DNA from 2 places in the Telluria sp. RT2P19 genome. Region 2 is predicted to be linked to the other one. Evidence: riboswitches for the same ligand, from Rfam matches in the RefSeq annotation. Region 2 holds a riboswitch; the other holds the start of a gene.
The links. Region 2 has a riboswitch for thiamine pyrophosphate ahead of AC56KW_RS18145 (TonB-dependent receptor). Riboswitches for the same ligand answer to the same signal wherever they lie in the genome.
Positions count from the first base shown of each region.

Region 1: another riboswitch for thiamine pyrophosphate. It lies ahead of thiC (phosphomethylpyrimidine synthase ThiC); the one in region 2 lies ahead of AC56KW_RS18145 (TonB-dependent receptor).

Region 1 covers NZ_JCASIL010000004.1:266,978-274,784, forward strand. The annotation lists gene AC56KW_RS07500 (ion channel) at 1-617, opposite strand, end outside; gene thiE (thiamine phosphate synthase) at 655-1,269, opposite strand; gene thiD (bifunctional hydroxymethylpyrimidine kinase/phosphomethylpyrimidine kinase) at 1,281-2,027, opposite strand; gene AC56KW_RS07515 (thiazole synthase) at 2,024-2,842, opposite strand; gene thiS (sulfur carrier protein ThiS) at 2,856-3,059, opposite strand; gene thiC (phosphomethylpyrimidine synthase ThiC) at 3,060-4,985, opposite strand; TPP riboswitch at 5,060-5,165, opposite strand; gene AC56KW_RS07530 (hypothetical protein) at 5,247-5,654, opposite strand; gene AC56KW_RS07535 (hypothetical protein) at 5,651-7,789, opposite strand.
Region 2 covers NZ_JCASIL010000015.1:40,541-48,347, reverse strand. The annotation lists gene AC56KW_RS18160 (glutathione S-transferase) at 1-541, opposite strand, end outside; gene AC56KW_RS18155 (hypothetical protein) at 608-832, shown strand; gene AC56KW_RS18150 (DUF535 family protein) at 1,375-2,268, shown strand; TPP riboswitch at 2,331-2,428, shown strand; gene AC56KW_RS18145 (TonB-dependent receptor) at 2,510-4,651, shown strand; gene AC56KW_RS18140 (AAA family ATPase) at 5,176-5,694, opposite strand; gene pnuC (nicotinamide riboside transporter PnuC) at 5,691-6,293, opposite strand; gene AC56KW_RS18130 (S46 family peptidase) at 6,386-7,807, opposite strand, start outside.

The sequences.
Region 1 (7,807 bases), on a different contig from region 2:
GCCAGGTACATCAAGCCGATCAACATCTCGACGCTGGCCAGCGCGCGTGCATGCACGGTCAGCGGAATCACGTCGCCGATGCCGGTACTCGACAGCAGCGCGAAGCTCAGGTAGTTCAGCTCGGTCCAGGTGCGGGGCGCGCCGGCATTGACGGCGGCCGCGAAGGTACCCGGATGGACTTCCTGCAGCAGCACGTACATGTGGGTGAACGCCCACGCCAGCAGGGTGAAGGTGGCGCCGGCCGCGAACAGTTCGTCGGTGGTGGCCAGCTCGTCGTCCATCATGTAGGCGATCAGGCTGCCCGCCGCGTAGAAATAGAACAGGGCCTCGAGGCCGGACGACCAGGCCAGCAAGTGCTCAAGGCCGAACAGGATCTGCGCCAGCAGCAGGCCGATGATCGGCACCGCCAGCGCCCAGCTCACCCGCACCTCGCCCGGCGTGCGCCGCACCATGCGGATGGTGAAGGCCAGCACCACGATGCCGAACACATTGAAGGCTACCCGGCCGGCCGGCGTGCCCTCGATGAAGGGATAGGCGAGCATGCCGACCAGCTGCACCAGCAGCAGGATGGCGGACGGGTGGCGGCGGGTGTGGGCGAACAGGAGCAATGGGCGCATGGCTGACGACAGTAATCGCGATGCGCCCATTGTAGGTTCAGGTGGAAGTAAACAGCGCGCCGAAAGCGCGCGCGGCCTCGGCCGGCGCGCGCGCGCCGTACACGCTGGTGATCGCCGCCACCAGGTCGATTCCGCGCGCGACCAGTGGCGCCGCATTGGCCGGGGTCATGCCGCCGATGATCACGATCGGCACGCTGAACTCGGCGCGCGCCTGGTCCAGCAGCTCGGGCGGCGTGACGAAGGTGTACTTCTTGACCGCCGACGGATAGAAGCCGCCGAAGGCGACGTAGCTGGCGCCGGCCTCGACCGCCGCGCGCGCCAGCGCCAGCTCGCCATAGCACGAGGCGCCGACGATCTTGTCCTTGCCCAACAGCGTGCGGGCTTCGCGAACGCCGCCGTCGGTATGCCCCAGGTGCACGCCGTCGGCATCGATCGCCTGGCACAGGTCGATGTGGTCGTTGATGACGAGCGGCCGGCCATGGCGGCGGCACAGCGCCAGCAGCGCCGTCGCCTGCTCATGGCGCAGGTCGGGAACGGCTTCCTTGTGGCGGTACTGGACCAGCGCGGCGCCGGCGCCGAGGGCGGCGTCGGTGACGGCGATCAGTCGTTCGGTATCGTCCCAGTTCGGGGTGACGAGGTACAAGCCGCGCATACGGACTCCTTTCAGCTGATTGATTGCAGCAGGCGGCGCGGGATGCGCTGCCCCGGCGCCAGCGCATACGACTGCGCCAGCGCGTGGTGGGTATAGGTCTGGGCGGCGTCGAGCGCCGCTTCCATGGCGTCGCCCAGCGCCAGCCGCGCCGCCAGCGCCGCGGCCAGGGTGCAGCCGCTGCCATGGTAGGCGTGCGGCAGGCGCGGCCAATGCCAGGCGCGCGCCTCGCTGCCATCGACCAGCCAGCGGTTGACGACGGTGTCGCCCGCGGCATGGCCGCCGGTGACCAGCATCTGGCGGCTGGCCTCGACGCCGAGCGCCGCGCTTTCGGGCAGGTTGGGCAAGACGATCGTCGCCAGCGCCAGCAGTTCGCCCAGCGCCTTGACGGCATCGCCCTGCCCGAGCGCGTCGCCATGGCCGCTGGCCAGCACCGGGTCGAGCACGACCGGCAGCGTCGGCCGGCGCGCGCGCAGGGCGCGGATGATGTCCGCGATCGCTTGCGCGTTGGCGGCGCTGCCCGGGATGCCGAGCTTGACGGCCCTGACCTCGAACGCCGCCAGCAGCGGCGCGGCCTGGTGCGCGATCCAGGCGGCGTCGACCGGGCTCGCCGCATGGACGCGGTTATTGTCCTGGGCGGTGAGGGTGGTCGCCACCGGCAGCGGGTGCGCGCCCTGGGCCGCGATCGCCAGGATATCGGCCGCCAGGCCCGCGCCGCCGCCGGGGTCGAGCCCGGCGAACACCAGCACGCAGGCCGTCATCCGGTGATCTTCCCTTCGACCGGCGACGAGGGCGAAGCCGCGAAGCGCTTGGGCATGCGGCCGGCCAGGTAGGCGTCGCGGCCGGCCAGCACCGCGTGCTTCATGGCGCGCGCCATGCGCACCGGATCGCCCGCGGCGGCGATCGCGGTGTTCATCAACACCCCGTCGCAGCCCAGCTCCATCGCGATGGCGGCGTCCGACGCGGTGCCGACGCCGGCGTCGACCAGCACCGGCACCGTGGCCTGTTCGATGATCAGCGACAGGTTCCACGGGTTGACGATGCCCATGCCGGAGCCGATCAGCGACGCCAGCGGCATCACGGCCACGCAGCCGATTTCCTGCAGGATGCGGGCCTGGATCGGGTCGTCGCTGCAGTAGACCATGACGTCGAATCCGTCCTTCACCAGCGCTTTTGCCGCCACCAGGGTCTCGGGCATGTGCGGGAACAGGGTCTGCTGGTCGCCCAGCACCTCGAGCTTGACCAGCTTGTGGCCACCCAGCAGCTCGCGCGCCATCTGCAGCGTGTAGATCGCGTCCTTCGCGTTGTAGCAGCCGGCCGTATTCGGCAGGATGGTGAATTCGCTCGGGGGCAGCACGTCCAGCAGGCTCGGTGCGTTCGGATCCTGCCCGATGTTCACGCGGCGGATCGCCACCGTGATGATCTCGGCGCCCGCGGCCAGGGTCGCCTCGCGGGTCTGCTCCAGGTCGCGGTACTTGCCGCTGCCGACCAGCAGGCGCGATCGGTAGGCGCGGCCGGCGATGGTCAGCACGTCGTCGTTCTCCAGCCTGGCGTTCATGTCGTTCAATGCATTCATGTCTTGTCTCCTGTCAGCCGCCACCGATGGCGCGCACGATGTCCACCCGATCCTTTTCCTGCAGGCGCCGGTGCAGCCATTGCTGGCGCGGCACCACTTCGCGGTTGACCGCGAGCGCCATCCCCTGCCCCGTCAAGCCCAGCTGCTCCAGCAGGCCGCACAGGGTCTGGCCCGGCGGCACCCTGCACGGCGCCCCGTTCACTTCGATCGGCGTCATTCATACCTCCCGGTACAGTTGGGCGCCGTTCTTCACGAATTCGATGGCCTTTTCCTGCATGCCATGGGCCAATGCCGAATCTCCCTGCACACCCCTGGCGGCGGCGTATTCGCGCACTTCCTGGGTGATCTTCATCGAGCAGAAATGCGGGCCGCACATCGAGCAGAAGTGGGCGACCTTGGCCGAATCCTTGGGCAGGGTCTCGTCGTGGAATTCGCGCGCCTTGTCGGGATCCAGGCCCAGGTTGAACTGGTCTTCCCAGCGGAACTCGAAGCGCGCTTTCGACAGGGCGTTATCGCGCAGCTGGGCGCCCGGATGGCCTTTGGCGAGGTCGGCGGCGTGCGCGGCGATCTTGTAGGTGATGATCCCGTCCTTGACGTCGTTCTTGTCGGGCAGGCCCAGGTGCTCCTTCGGCGTCACGTAGCACAGCATCGCGGTGCCGTACCAGCCGATATTGGCGGCGCCGATACCCGAGGTGATGTGGTCGTAGCCCGGGGCGATGTCGGTGGTGAGCGGTCCCAGCGTATAGAACGGCGCCTCGTGGCACTGTTCCAGCTGCAAGTCCATGTTTTCCTTGATCAGGTGCAGCGGCACGTGGCCGGGGCCCTCGATGATGGTTTGTACATCGTGCTTCCAGGCGATCTGGGTCAGCTCGCCCAGGGTCTTCAGTTCGGCCAGCTGGGCTTCATCGTTGGCGTCGTAGATCGAGCCGGGACGCAGGCCGTCGCCCAGGCTGAACGAGACGTCATACGCCTTCATGATGTCGCAGATGTCTTCGAAATGCGTATACAGGAATGATTCGCGGTGGTGGGCCAGGCACCACTTGGCCATGATCGAGCCGCCGCGCGAGACAATTCCCGTCAAGCGATTCGCCGTCATCGGCACATAGCGCAGCAGCACGCCGGCGTGGATGGTGAAGTAGTCCACGCCCTGCTCGGCCTGTTCGATCAGCGTGTCGCGGAAGATTTCCCACGTCAGGTCCTCGGCCTTGCCGTTGACTTTTTCCAGCGCCTGGTAGATCGGCACCGTACCGATCGGCACCGGGCTGTTACGGAGGATCCACTCGCGCGTCTCGTGGATATGCTTGCCGGTCGAGAGGTCCATCACCGTGTCGGCGCCCCAGCGGATGGCCCAGGTCATCTTTTCCACTTCCTCGCCGATCGACGAGGTCACGGCCGAATTGCCGATATTGGCGTTGACCTTCACCAGGAAATTGCGGCCGATGATCATCGGCTCGAGCTCCGGGTGGTTGATGTTGGCGGGGATGACGGCGCGGCCGCGCGCGACTTCCGAGCGCACGAATTCGGGCGTGATCTCGGCCGGGATGCTGGCGCCGAAGGATTGGCCCGGATGCTGGCGGCCCAGCAGCGCGGCCACGCGCTGGCCCATCGGGCCCGAGGACTCCAGCGAAGCGATGTATTGCTTGCGCTGCATGTTTTCGCGCAGGGCGATGAATTCCATCTCGGGCGTAATGATCCCCTGGCGCGCATAGTGCATCTGGCTCACGTTGGCGCCGCTGCGGGCGCGGCGCGGCGCGCGCTGCAGGTCGAAGCGCAGCGCGGCAAGCTGCGGATCGTTCAGCCGCGCCTGGCCATAGCGCGAGCTTGGACCATCCAGCTGCTCGGTATCGCCCCGTTCGGCGATCCAGCCCTGGCGCATCGGCGCCAGGCCGCTGCGGATGTCGATGGCCGCGGCCGGCTCGGTATACGGGCCGGAGGTGTCATAGACGAACAGGGGCGGATTGGGCTCGCCGCCGAAACTGTCCGGCGTGGGCGACTGGCTGATCGCACGCATCGGCACGCGGATATCGGGCCGGCTGCCTTCGACATAGACCTTGCGGGAGTTGGGTAGGGGATTGACGGCCGCATTGTCCACCGTGGCGGTGGCGGCGTCGAATATCCGGGATGACTTCAGAGGTGCGTTCATGTGGCTCCCTTGCTTGCGGAGCCAGCAAAGGAGGTGCCGGATACGGCAAGGCGAACACGGATGTGTGCGCACCTGCATCGATTCGGCTGCTTCCCTTCGCTGGCATTATCCAGATCAGGTTCGGAGGGTATTTCTCACCCACGTGCCGTTGTACGACGCGCAGGACCCCTAGCGTTTGCTGCCGTGAAAGCCTGGGCTCCCACAGCATCGGCCGATTATAGCCCAATCGTTTTTGGATGGGCAGAAAATCAATGGGGTTTGTTACATCATCGGCGGCTCCTGTTCCAGCGCATGCAACTGCAGCTCGCCGTTCATGAAGCGCACCTCGACGAACGGCGTGCGCGCCGGTTCGATGGCGCGCACCGCGGGCGGCCCGCCATCGACCGACACTTCGAGCTGCACGCTGTCGGCGCCGGTCTTGATGTCGACCGCATCGGCGCGCGCGATCGTCCAGTCGGTGCTGACGCCGGAGCGCCCGTACACCTGGGCGCCGTCGATCCGTACGCTCACGGTATTGTTCTGGAAGCCTTCGCCCAGCCTCACGCGTAATGTCATGACCTTCCCCTCTTCGAGTGTCGATGCGGGCTTGCCGGACAGGCCGCGCCCTGTGCAAGCCTGTCCGGACCATCCCAGCACCAGCATGACTGCAATCCAGGCCTGGCGCATCATTCGTCGTCAGGCCTCCCGAAGACCCGGGTCGTGATCTGGCTCAGCGTGTCTTGCGCGCCACTGTCGTCTCCGCTCTCCTTCTGGATGCAGGCAAGGCTGTAGCGCACTTCGTCTTGCGAGACCGGATCGAGCACGTGCGTTTCGGTAGCGCCCGAGAGCAAGGCGATGCTTTCCTCCTTGTTCGCGGCGCGCACGGTCACCGGCCTGCCCTGGCCCGCGTTGACGGTCTTGAACATCCGTCCGGCATTGATGCCCTTGACCATGCGTGCATAGGTGGCCATCGGATGCGCGCCGAAGCGGTCGATCACCTCGTCGAAAGCGTTGTTGCCGGAACGCAGGGACGGATTGTCCGAACCCTGCAGGTAGAGCAGCACGCCCTGGTCGTCGCCCAGGAAGAGTTCGGCCAGCGTGTCTTCGTCTGCGGTGACCGGATAGCGCACCCGGATCGTCAGGATATCCGACAACACCTGCGAGCCGTCGAGCGCCGCATAGGCCGCGCGCACCCGGTACTGCCCCGGCTGGTCGAAATAGAAGCCGCCCTTGCCGTAGCCGATATAGGCGCTGTCGCGCGCCGCGTCGTTTACCCCGAGCTTGGTCTCGCGCACGCCCACCAGGTGGTCGATCATTGGCTCGTAGGCGACCAGCTGGCCGCCAGGCTTGCTGATGACGATCCTGACCATGCCGAAATCGGGGTGCAGCCAGGTGTGGGCGCGGCGCCCGAGGGTGGTGGTGGCCTTGAGCTCGAGTTCAAGCACGACCGGTTCGCCCAGCGCGAAGCTGCGCTGGTGGGTCGAGATCGCCAGCACCAGCCCCGACTCGTCCGAGATCGGATCGGCCAGCACCTCGCGCCCCAGCGACGAACCGACGATGAAGTTGTTGCCGCCCATGATGACATCGTTGCGGAAGCCATGGCGCAGGTGGACCAGTTCATCGTCATCGAAGCGGAAGTCGAAACCGCTCCAGAAGCCGGCCGGACCGCCTTTCGGGTAGTTCCACGGATAGTTCATCCACGACAGCGACTCGGGCCGGTCCGGCTTGGGCGGCGACGCCAGCGATTTCTGCCAGGAGTGCAGCAGGTTGAAGCAGTGGCCGAGCTCGTGCACATAGGTGTACAGCTGCAGGCGCAGCTGCTCTGCCGTGGCGCCGCCGATCCCCTTGTGGAATACGGCGCAACCCTGGCGTTGCCGGCCCTGCTGGTCGAACATGATGCCGTACAGTCCATCCCCATAGTCGTGTTGCTGGGCGGCCAACTGCCAGACGCACCACTGCTGCACATCGTTCCAGAGTGTGAAATGGGTCTGCATCGAGGCGTGCAGCTCGGCATTGCTCCAGGTGGCGCCCACACCCGCCGCCGAGATGTCGATGACGTTGTTGCCGGCGGTCGGGACCATGCCGATCCCGGCCTCGCCGAAGGCGCTGGCCACGCTCAGACTGCGCGCGCTGCCGCCCGACGGCAGCGAACCGGTGTTATAACTGGCGAACGCCGGGCCGACGAGGTCGGACACCCGGTCGGTTTCGATCCGCACCGTGCGGAAATGCAGCGACGAGAACGGACAGTGATACAAGGCGCCCGGTGAATTGGTGACGGTAAGAAATTGCAGGGTCGCGGCCGCCTGCGGCTGCAGGAGATTGACGCGCGGGATGGTGACCTGCACCACGGGGGCCCCGGCCGCGAAGGTGAAGCGGCCCTTGCCCTTGACGACGACCTTGGCGCTGGAGACCGTGACCACGGGGCTGTCGACCACAAAGGAGCCGAAGTACGAGGTGGTCTTGCCGACGGTCTGGTAGAAGTCGCCGCTCACCCGTTTCATGGGACGGCTGCGGTCGACGTCGACCCGCAACTCGACCTGGAAGGCGCCCAGCACCCCGGCGTAGCAGCCGCTGACCGCCTTCTTGATCGGCAGCGGGATCGGCGGAAGCGGGAATGTGGGGATGGGGATGGGTGGGGCATGCGGCAGATGCGACACCGGCGGCGGCACTTCGGGCAAGGCGCCGGTCGGGGCGGCGGCATAGGGCTCGCCGAGCCCCAGTTCGCCATTGGTCAGCCCGGAAACCTCTTCGTAGCTCATCTGGCTGTCGTTTTCGAGCAGCGCCTCTTCGCCGGCGTTGTCAATCCCGGTTGGATCTTGTGACATGGTTTTTCTCCTCGATGC
Region 2 (7,807 bases):
GCAAGCCCTCGATAACCTGGAACAGCGACAGGTCGGCGTAGGTCACCTTGTCGCCCGTGAGGTAGACGCGCGGCTCGGGATTGGACAGCAGGCGCGCGAAATAGCCCATGAACTTGGGGACGCGCGACTCGATGAAGTCGGCCGAACGGCGCAGCGCCTCGGGCTTCTGGTCTTCGTAGTACAGGCTTGATGCGATCGGGTGATGGGTGTCATGGGCCTCGGTCACCAGGTCGGCGATGGTCAGCTGCAGCTGGTGCACCCACAGGCGGCCCGGGTCGGTGCGCGGCGCCAGGCCGTGCTGTTCGCCGAGGTACAGCAGGATATTGGCCACCTGGCCGATCACCAACTCGCCGGATTTCAGGAACGGCGGCGCGAACGCCGGGTACTCCTCGACCTCGAGCGCCGCCATCAACAGGTCGACGCCCCCTTCGCGGCGCGCCACGTCGACGTAGTCGGCGCCCGCCTCTTCGAGCGCCAGGCGGACGAATTCTCCGCGTCCCTGGATGCTTGGCCAATAGAACAGTTTGTACGGTTCAACCATGATGAATATCTCCCGTGTCCGTGAGCGAGCCATGGTAGCCGTAGCGGCCCGTACGTGCTGCACGGGATGAATCAGTGGCTGCTGCCTGTATGGTCGGTATCGCGCTTCATTCATGCATCCCGGAATTTCGTTGAAGGCTGCGACAGGGAAGTACCAGCCAGTGCCGCCGCCATGCAGCAGGGCATGGCCCCGGAAATTGATGGCACTGCCCGGTACGATGACGGCACGGGCGTGCTCGAAAGCGGGTGGCCTGGTGAAGCGGGTGAACCTGACATCGCCAATGTATGGTGAGGGTTTGGACTTGTGCGCGCTTGCCTGCATCGCGCTTCGTTGACCTCCCCATTGCAGCGCCCATGATGCTTGCATGTCCGGGTGCGCCGCGCTGGCCTGCGTTCTTGCAGGGAAAGTCACATCGACGGTGACAAGACTCACTTGGAAAGAGTTGTCGCTGCTCAGCAATACAGCAGCGGAGCGGGAACAACGGGCCTGGATGCAAGAGCAAGCCCGACTGGCGCGGGCGACTGCCCGATGGCACCCCAGCCCGCGGACGGGCCCGCCGGCGGAATGACGATGATGGGCTTGGCCGGCCGCAAACATGGTAGTCTTGTCATGCATGTCAAAAATAACCATAAGTTAATACGTCCAGAGAGCGCACCATGACTATCCACCCCTGCCCTGGTTCCCAAGCGCTGTTTGCCCTGCGTCCGGGCACGAGTTAGCATTTCGGCACATAATTGCACAGCGGAATTATTATTGCTATTACGCTGACCATGGCCCGCAATCGTCCAGCGGGTAGTTTGCAAGACAAGCCTTTATGCCGAATGGAGCGCTCGATGATCTTCGCTCGATTGACCCAACGCTGGCACGCGCTGCGCTATTGGCGCGAGCACCAGTCCCTGTCCCGCCTCAAGCTCGTGCGCCGCCTCGAGAACGCACCCGACGACGACCTGTTCCGCCATGTGAGCGGCCGCGATTACCTGGCGCGCGGCCTTGGCGTACGCGAACGCATGCGCTGCGTGCTGGCCCATTACCGCTTCGAGGAAGCCACCTTCAACGCGGCCTGGCGCCAGGCCGCGCATCATGGCGGCCTGGTGCTGTGGCAGCACGAGGACGATGGCGGCAGCTTCGTCATGCGGCTCGAGCACGCACCGCGCATCGACCCCGAGGGCGAGCTGACGATCTCGCTGGTCGTCGACGGCACGGTCCTGCACCGCCTGTCCTGGACCTGGGTCGAGGGCGCGGTGGTGGGCGTCGAGCCGCCGATCATTCCTTTCATCTCGCGCAACGCCGGCCTGTGGCGCGACGCCGGCGGCGCCTTCGATGCGTTCGAGCGCGTGTTCCCCAATAATTCGCCGAGCTTCTTCTGCTTCGCCGCCCTCCAGGGCGCGGTGCAGGCGCTGGGCTTCGACCGCGTGGTCGCGGTGCGCGGCAACGCACATGTGGCCTATGAGGCAGAGCAGGACAAGGCGTTCGAGAACGCCTACGACGGCTTCTGGCGCATCCTGGGCGGCGCCGAACTGGATGCGCGCAGCTATCTGGTCCCGCTGCCGTTCTACCTCAAGCCGCTGCAGGACATGCCGTCCAAGCACCGCAAGCGCGCGGCCCAGCGCCGCGAGCACTGGCGCGCGATCGGCGACGCGGCGTGCAGCGTGCTGCTGCGCCATCTGCTGACGCCGGCCGCAGCCCAGCCGGTAGTGGACGAAACGCCATCGACCGCCAGGGCTTGATCCTCGCGCATCAAGCCGTCTTGACAGATTCACCACGGCCACATTGGGCCGTGGTACACTCGCGCATTCGCTAGGGGTCCTGGAACACATTTCCGGGTGAGAGATACCCTTCGTACCTGATCTGGATAATGCCAGCGAAGGAAAGCGCAAAGCAGCACCCCGGTTCGTTTGCCCTTCCCCCACGTTGGCTCCGGCTTTGATAAAAGCTGCGCGCCGTGTGGCGCGCGAACACGAGCAAACCATGACATTCACTTCGAAGCACACCGTCCTCGCCTGCGCCATCGTGCAGGCGTTTTCCCTATCGTCGCAGGCATCCGCGCAACAGGCTGCGCCCCCACCCGTATCATCGGTCGTCGTCACCGGCAGCAAGTGGATCGCCCTCGACCGCGCCAGCGTCGGCGGTTTCTCCGACATGCGGCTGCTCGACTCCCCGGCCTCGATCACCTCGATGAGCCAGGGCCAGATGCAAGACCTGTCGATCCGCAGCGCCACCGACGCCGCCCGCTACGACGCCTCGATCGGCGACGCCTACAATGCGATCGGCTACGCCGAGCAGTTCTCGATCCGCGGCTTCGCGCTCGACAACGCCACCAGCTATCGCAAGGACATGATCGCGATCTCGGGCGACACCCAGATCCCGCTCGAGAACAAGGAACGCATCGAAGTCCTGCGCGGCCTGGCCGGCCTGCAGGCGGGCGTCGCCGCGCCAGGCGGGATGATCAACTTCGTCACCAAGCGCCCGACCAATGCGCCGCTGCGCCAGGCGACGGTCGAAGTGCGCGAGCGCGGCACTGTGTATGGGGCGGTCGACCTGGGCGGGCGCTTCGGGGACCGCCGCTTCGGCTACCGCATCAACGCGGCGGCGGAAGACCTGAAATCGTATGTGCGCGGCGCCGACGGCGAGCGCCAGTTCGCCTCGGCCGCCTTCGACTGGCAGATCACGCCGGACGCCCTGTTCCAGATCGACCTCGACCACCAGCACAAGGCGCAGGTCACGGCGCCGGGCTACCAGCTGATCCGCAATGAAGTCCTGCCGACGGGGATCTCGGCCAAGACCCTGCTCAACGACCAGCCCTGGACCCGTCCGGTCGACACCGACAGCAGCAATCTGGGGCTGCGCTTCGAGTACCGCATCAGCGATGCCTGGAACGCGACCCTCAGCGCCAACAAGCACTGGTTCAAGCGCGACGACTTCACCGCCTTCCCTTACGGCTGCAGCAACGAGGGCGACGGCTTCTATCCGGGTTATTGCTCGAACGGCGACTACGACGTGTACGACTTCCAGAGCACGGGCGAGCGCAAGACGCCGTGGGGGCTGCAGGCGATGCTGCAGGGCCGCGTCAACACCGGCGCGATCGGCCACGCGCTGACCGTCGGCGGCGCATATGCCGAACGCCACGACAGCTTCGGCGAGTACGTCTACGACTACGTCGGCTCCAGCAATATCTTCAACAACGCCATCGTGCCGCCGGTAGCGAGCGAGCGCGTGACGGGCCCGGTCATGGAGCGCCGCAGTACCGAAGAGCGTTCGCTGTTCGTGCAGGACGTGATGACATTGTCGCCGCAATTCTCGCTGCACGCCGGCGTGCGCTACGTGAAGCTCAAGCTCGACGCACTCGAGGAAATCGAGGGCGGCTGGGTGCACACGAAGGATTCGTTCGCGCTGCCGAACGTGGCGCTGGTGTATGCGCCGGCCCAGGACTGGCGCGTGTACGGCTCGATCAGCCACGGCCTGCAGTATGGCGGCATCGCGCCGATGGAAACCACCAACCAGAACACCGCCCTGCCGCCGAGCCGCTCGAAGCAGCTGGAGTTCGGCGTCAAGCGCAATGTGAACGAGCAGCTGGCGCTGTCCGGGGCGCTGTTCGAAATCCGCCAGGGCCTCGAATACACGAACGCCGCCAACACCTTCGTGCGCGCCGGTGAGCAGACCCATCGCGGCGTGGAGCTGTCGGCGATGGGCAAGGCCACGCCGAGCCTGAACTACAGCCTGTCGCTGATGGCGCTCGATACCGACCAGAAGGACACCGGCGACGCTGCGACCGAAGGCAAGCGCGTGACCAATGTGCCGGAGCTGCGCACCACGGCGTGGGTCGAGTATGCGGTGCCGCACGTAGCGGGCCTGAAGCTTGACGCGCAGTGGCAGTATTCGGGCAACAAGGTATTCGATCCGGCCAACCGCGTGAAGGTGCCGGGGTATCACGTGGCCGGCTTCGGCGCGTCCTACCTGCTGCGCGCGGGCGGGCTGAACACGATCATCCGCGCGCGGGTGGACAATGCCTTCGACAAGTTCTACTGGCGCGATGTGACGCAGTCGCTGGGTGGGTATTTGCTGCCGGGGGCGCCGCGCACGTTCAGGTTGTCGGCGCAGATCGATTTCTAAGAGCGTTATCGCCTCGCGGATCACTTCGGCCACCAGCACCAGGTCGCGCCCGACCGGGGCCGGCAATGCACTGGTCGGAGTGTTTTCCTCGGCCAGCGCGGTGAACAGCTGCGACGCCGGCTCGGAAATGCGCGGCACCAGGCCCGACGCGCAGCCGGGGCGTCGCCGAGAAGGTCGCGCCGCGGGCGGCGCGCAAGCTGCTGCAGGATGCGGCGAAGGACCAGGTCGCGATCATCGCCTTCCTCGGCGGCGGCGCGCTGCCCCGGGTCCATGGCGGCAAGGTGGACAAGCTGATGGCGGCCGGGGGCCGCTTCAACGCGCCCGATCCGGACTTCAACCCACGCCAGCGCGCTACGCAGCAACGACGTGGTGCGCCGCACCGGCGCCGCTTCGGTCGAGGTCTTCGGCGACCCGGGCGATCTGGTGGTGAGCTTCTTCGGCGTGCGCGAGCGCGGCAAGCCACAGCCGCAATCGTGGCGCGCTGGCGGTCAGCCTGCCGAAGGCGTCGCTCTTTCGGCCGGCCGTCACGGCCGGCCGAGCAGCCCCTCGACTTCCCGCATCCGCTGCGGCAGGTCGCCCGCCAGGAGCGTGTAGCCGATGCCGCGCACGGCCAGCGTCTCGAGCAACATCCGGTGCACCTGCTGGCGTACCTCCTCCGATTCGCGCTGCAGGCCATCCGGCTCCCACGGCGTATCGGGCGCGGTCACGAAGGTCCATGCATAGTCATGCCCGGCGTCGAGCGCCGCCAGTTGCACATCCACCCTGTCCCAGTACACGCGGCTGTACAGCGCCGTCATCAGCGGCGTGGTATCGCAGAACAGGAAGCGGCGTGCGTCCAGGGCCGCCGCATCCTCGCGCGCGCGCTGGGTCAGCGCGATGCCGTACTGGTCTTGCTCGTGCGGCACGCGTTTCCGGGTATCGACGAACTCGCGCAGGTACTCGGGCACCCACACCGTGCCGTAGCGGCGCGCCAGCGCCTCGGCCAGGGTCGACTTGCCGGACGATTCGGCGCCGAGGAGCGCGACCCGTTGCACGCCGCTCATGGCTGCCTGCGCGCCAGCGCCGTCCAGGTGCGCAGGCCGGCGACCGCCAGCAGCACGAACACGCCGTACAGCACGGCCGTGAGCACCAGGCCCTTGTACAGGTAGAGGCCGACGTACAGGATGTCGACCGCGATCCACACATGCCAGTTCTCGACCTTCTTCTTCGCCAGCAGCAGCTGGCCAACCAGGCTGCCCGCGGTCAGGAAGCCGTCGGCATGCGGCACGTCGGTGTCGGTGAAGTTGTCGAGGAAGGTCGACAGGATCACGAAGCCCAGCAGCCAGGCCGCCAGCGACCAGGCGCGGCCGCCCGCTTCGAGGAAGGTGGGCGCCAGCGGCGTCGCGCTGGCGCCCGCGCTGCCGTGCAGCCACTGGTACCAGCCCCAGATCGAGGCCGCGACGAACACGAACTGCAGCCCCATGTCGCCGTACAGGCGCGCATCGTAGAACACCACCGCATAGGTCGCGGACGAGGCGATCGAGAACAGCCAGGCCCAGTGGACCTGGCGGATATTGAGGATGACCGTGGTGGCCGCCAGCAGGAAGGAGATCAGTTCCAGCGGCGAGGTCGTGAGACCGGCGAGGATGAGGGGTTCGTTCATAGTGTTCACGTAAGAACGTCGTTCCCGCCTGCGCGGGAACGACGTGTGTGGTGCAACTCAGGGGTCCGGCGCACCGACCTGCGAAGTCCCGGTTACTTCTTCGGGTACTTGATCGTCATTTCCTCGAGCAGGTTGTCGGCATGGTCGACTTCCTTCATTACCCACAGCATGTAACGGATGTCGACGTGGATCGCGCGCGTGATGGCGGTGTCGAAGTACCAGTCCTTGGTGATCGATTCATAGGTCGAATCGAAGTTCAGGCCAATCAGTTCACCGTTCCTGTTCATCACCGCCGACCCCGAATTGCCGCCGGTGGTATCGGCGCTCGACAGGAAGTTGACCGGTACCGTGCCCAGCGCCGCATCCTTGAACACGCCATGGCGCCTGGCCTGGATCGCTTCCTTGAGCGGGGCCGGCACGATGAACGGATCCTTGCCGGTTTCCTTTTCCAGGATGCCCTCGACCGTGGTGAACGGACCCTTGACCAGGCCGTCGCGCGGCGAGAACGCCGACACGGTGCCGAAGGTCACGCGCAAGGTCGAGTTGGCGTCCGGGTAGACTGGCTTGCCCTGCGACTTCTTCCATGCGATCACGGCCGACATGTACTGCGGGATCACGCGTTCCAGGTTGCCGTCGATCTCGTTGCGACGCTCTTCCAGCGCCATGCCGGCGTCGTGCAGGCGCACCGCGAGCTGGATGAACGGGTCGCCCGACTTGCGGAAGGCGTCCGGCTCCTTGCCGATCCACGCCAGGCGCTTGGCGGTGTCGGACAGCTCGCTCGACTTGTACAGCGTGCCGAGCGCGTCGTGCGCCGGCAACAGCGCATCCACGCCCTGCGGACGCAGCTTGGCATCGATGCGGGCATAGCGCACCAGCGCGGCGGCGTAGCGCGCCTGGTCCACCTGCGGCACGAACGATTGCTCCAGGCGGGTCAGGCGCGCCTTGATGAACGACAGGTCGCGTTCCTGGTAGCCGCTTTCGCGCTGGGCGTCCGGCTTCTGGCGCTCCAGCGCCAGGCGGTACAGCGTACGCGCGCTCTTGAGCAGATCGCTGTGGGTGGCTTCGAGCCAGGCCGCTTCCTGGCGCTGCAGCGCCATGTCCTGCGCGATCACGCCGTCGAGTTCCGCCAGCAGCCTGGAATTGGCGCCCGCATGCCCCTTCTGCCAGCCGCGGAATTCGGCGTCCTGCACGTCCTTGATGGCGGCGATGTCCTTGCGCGCGAAGCCGTCCAGCAGGCCCCTGGTCTTCTTGAGCACGTTGTTCAGGCCCTTGTCGACGCTGGCGTACGCTACACCCCAGGCCGGATTGCCCTGCGTCGCGGCGGCGATCACCGCCAGGTCGGCGGTGATGCTCGCGGCCTTGGCCGGCAGGTCGACATCGCGCGCGAAGCGGATCTCGCTCGGTAGCTTGTAGCGGCTGGTGCGGCCCGGGTAGCCGGCCAGCAGGATAGGATCACCATCCTTCAGGCCCTCGGCCGAGACCACCAGGAAATCCTTCGATTTGTAGGGCACGTT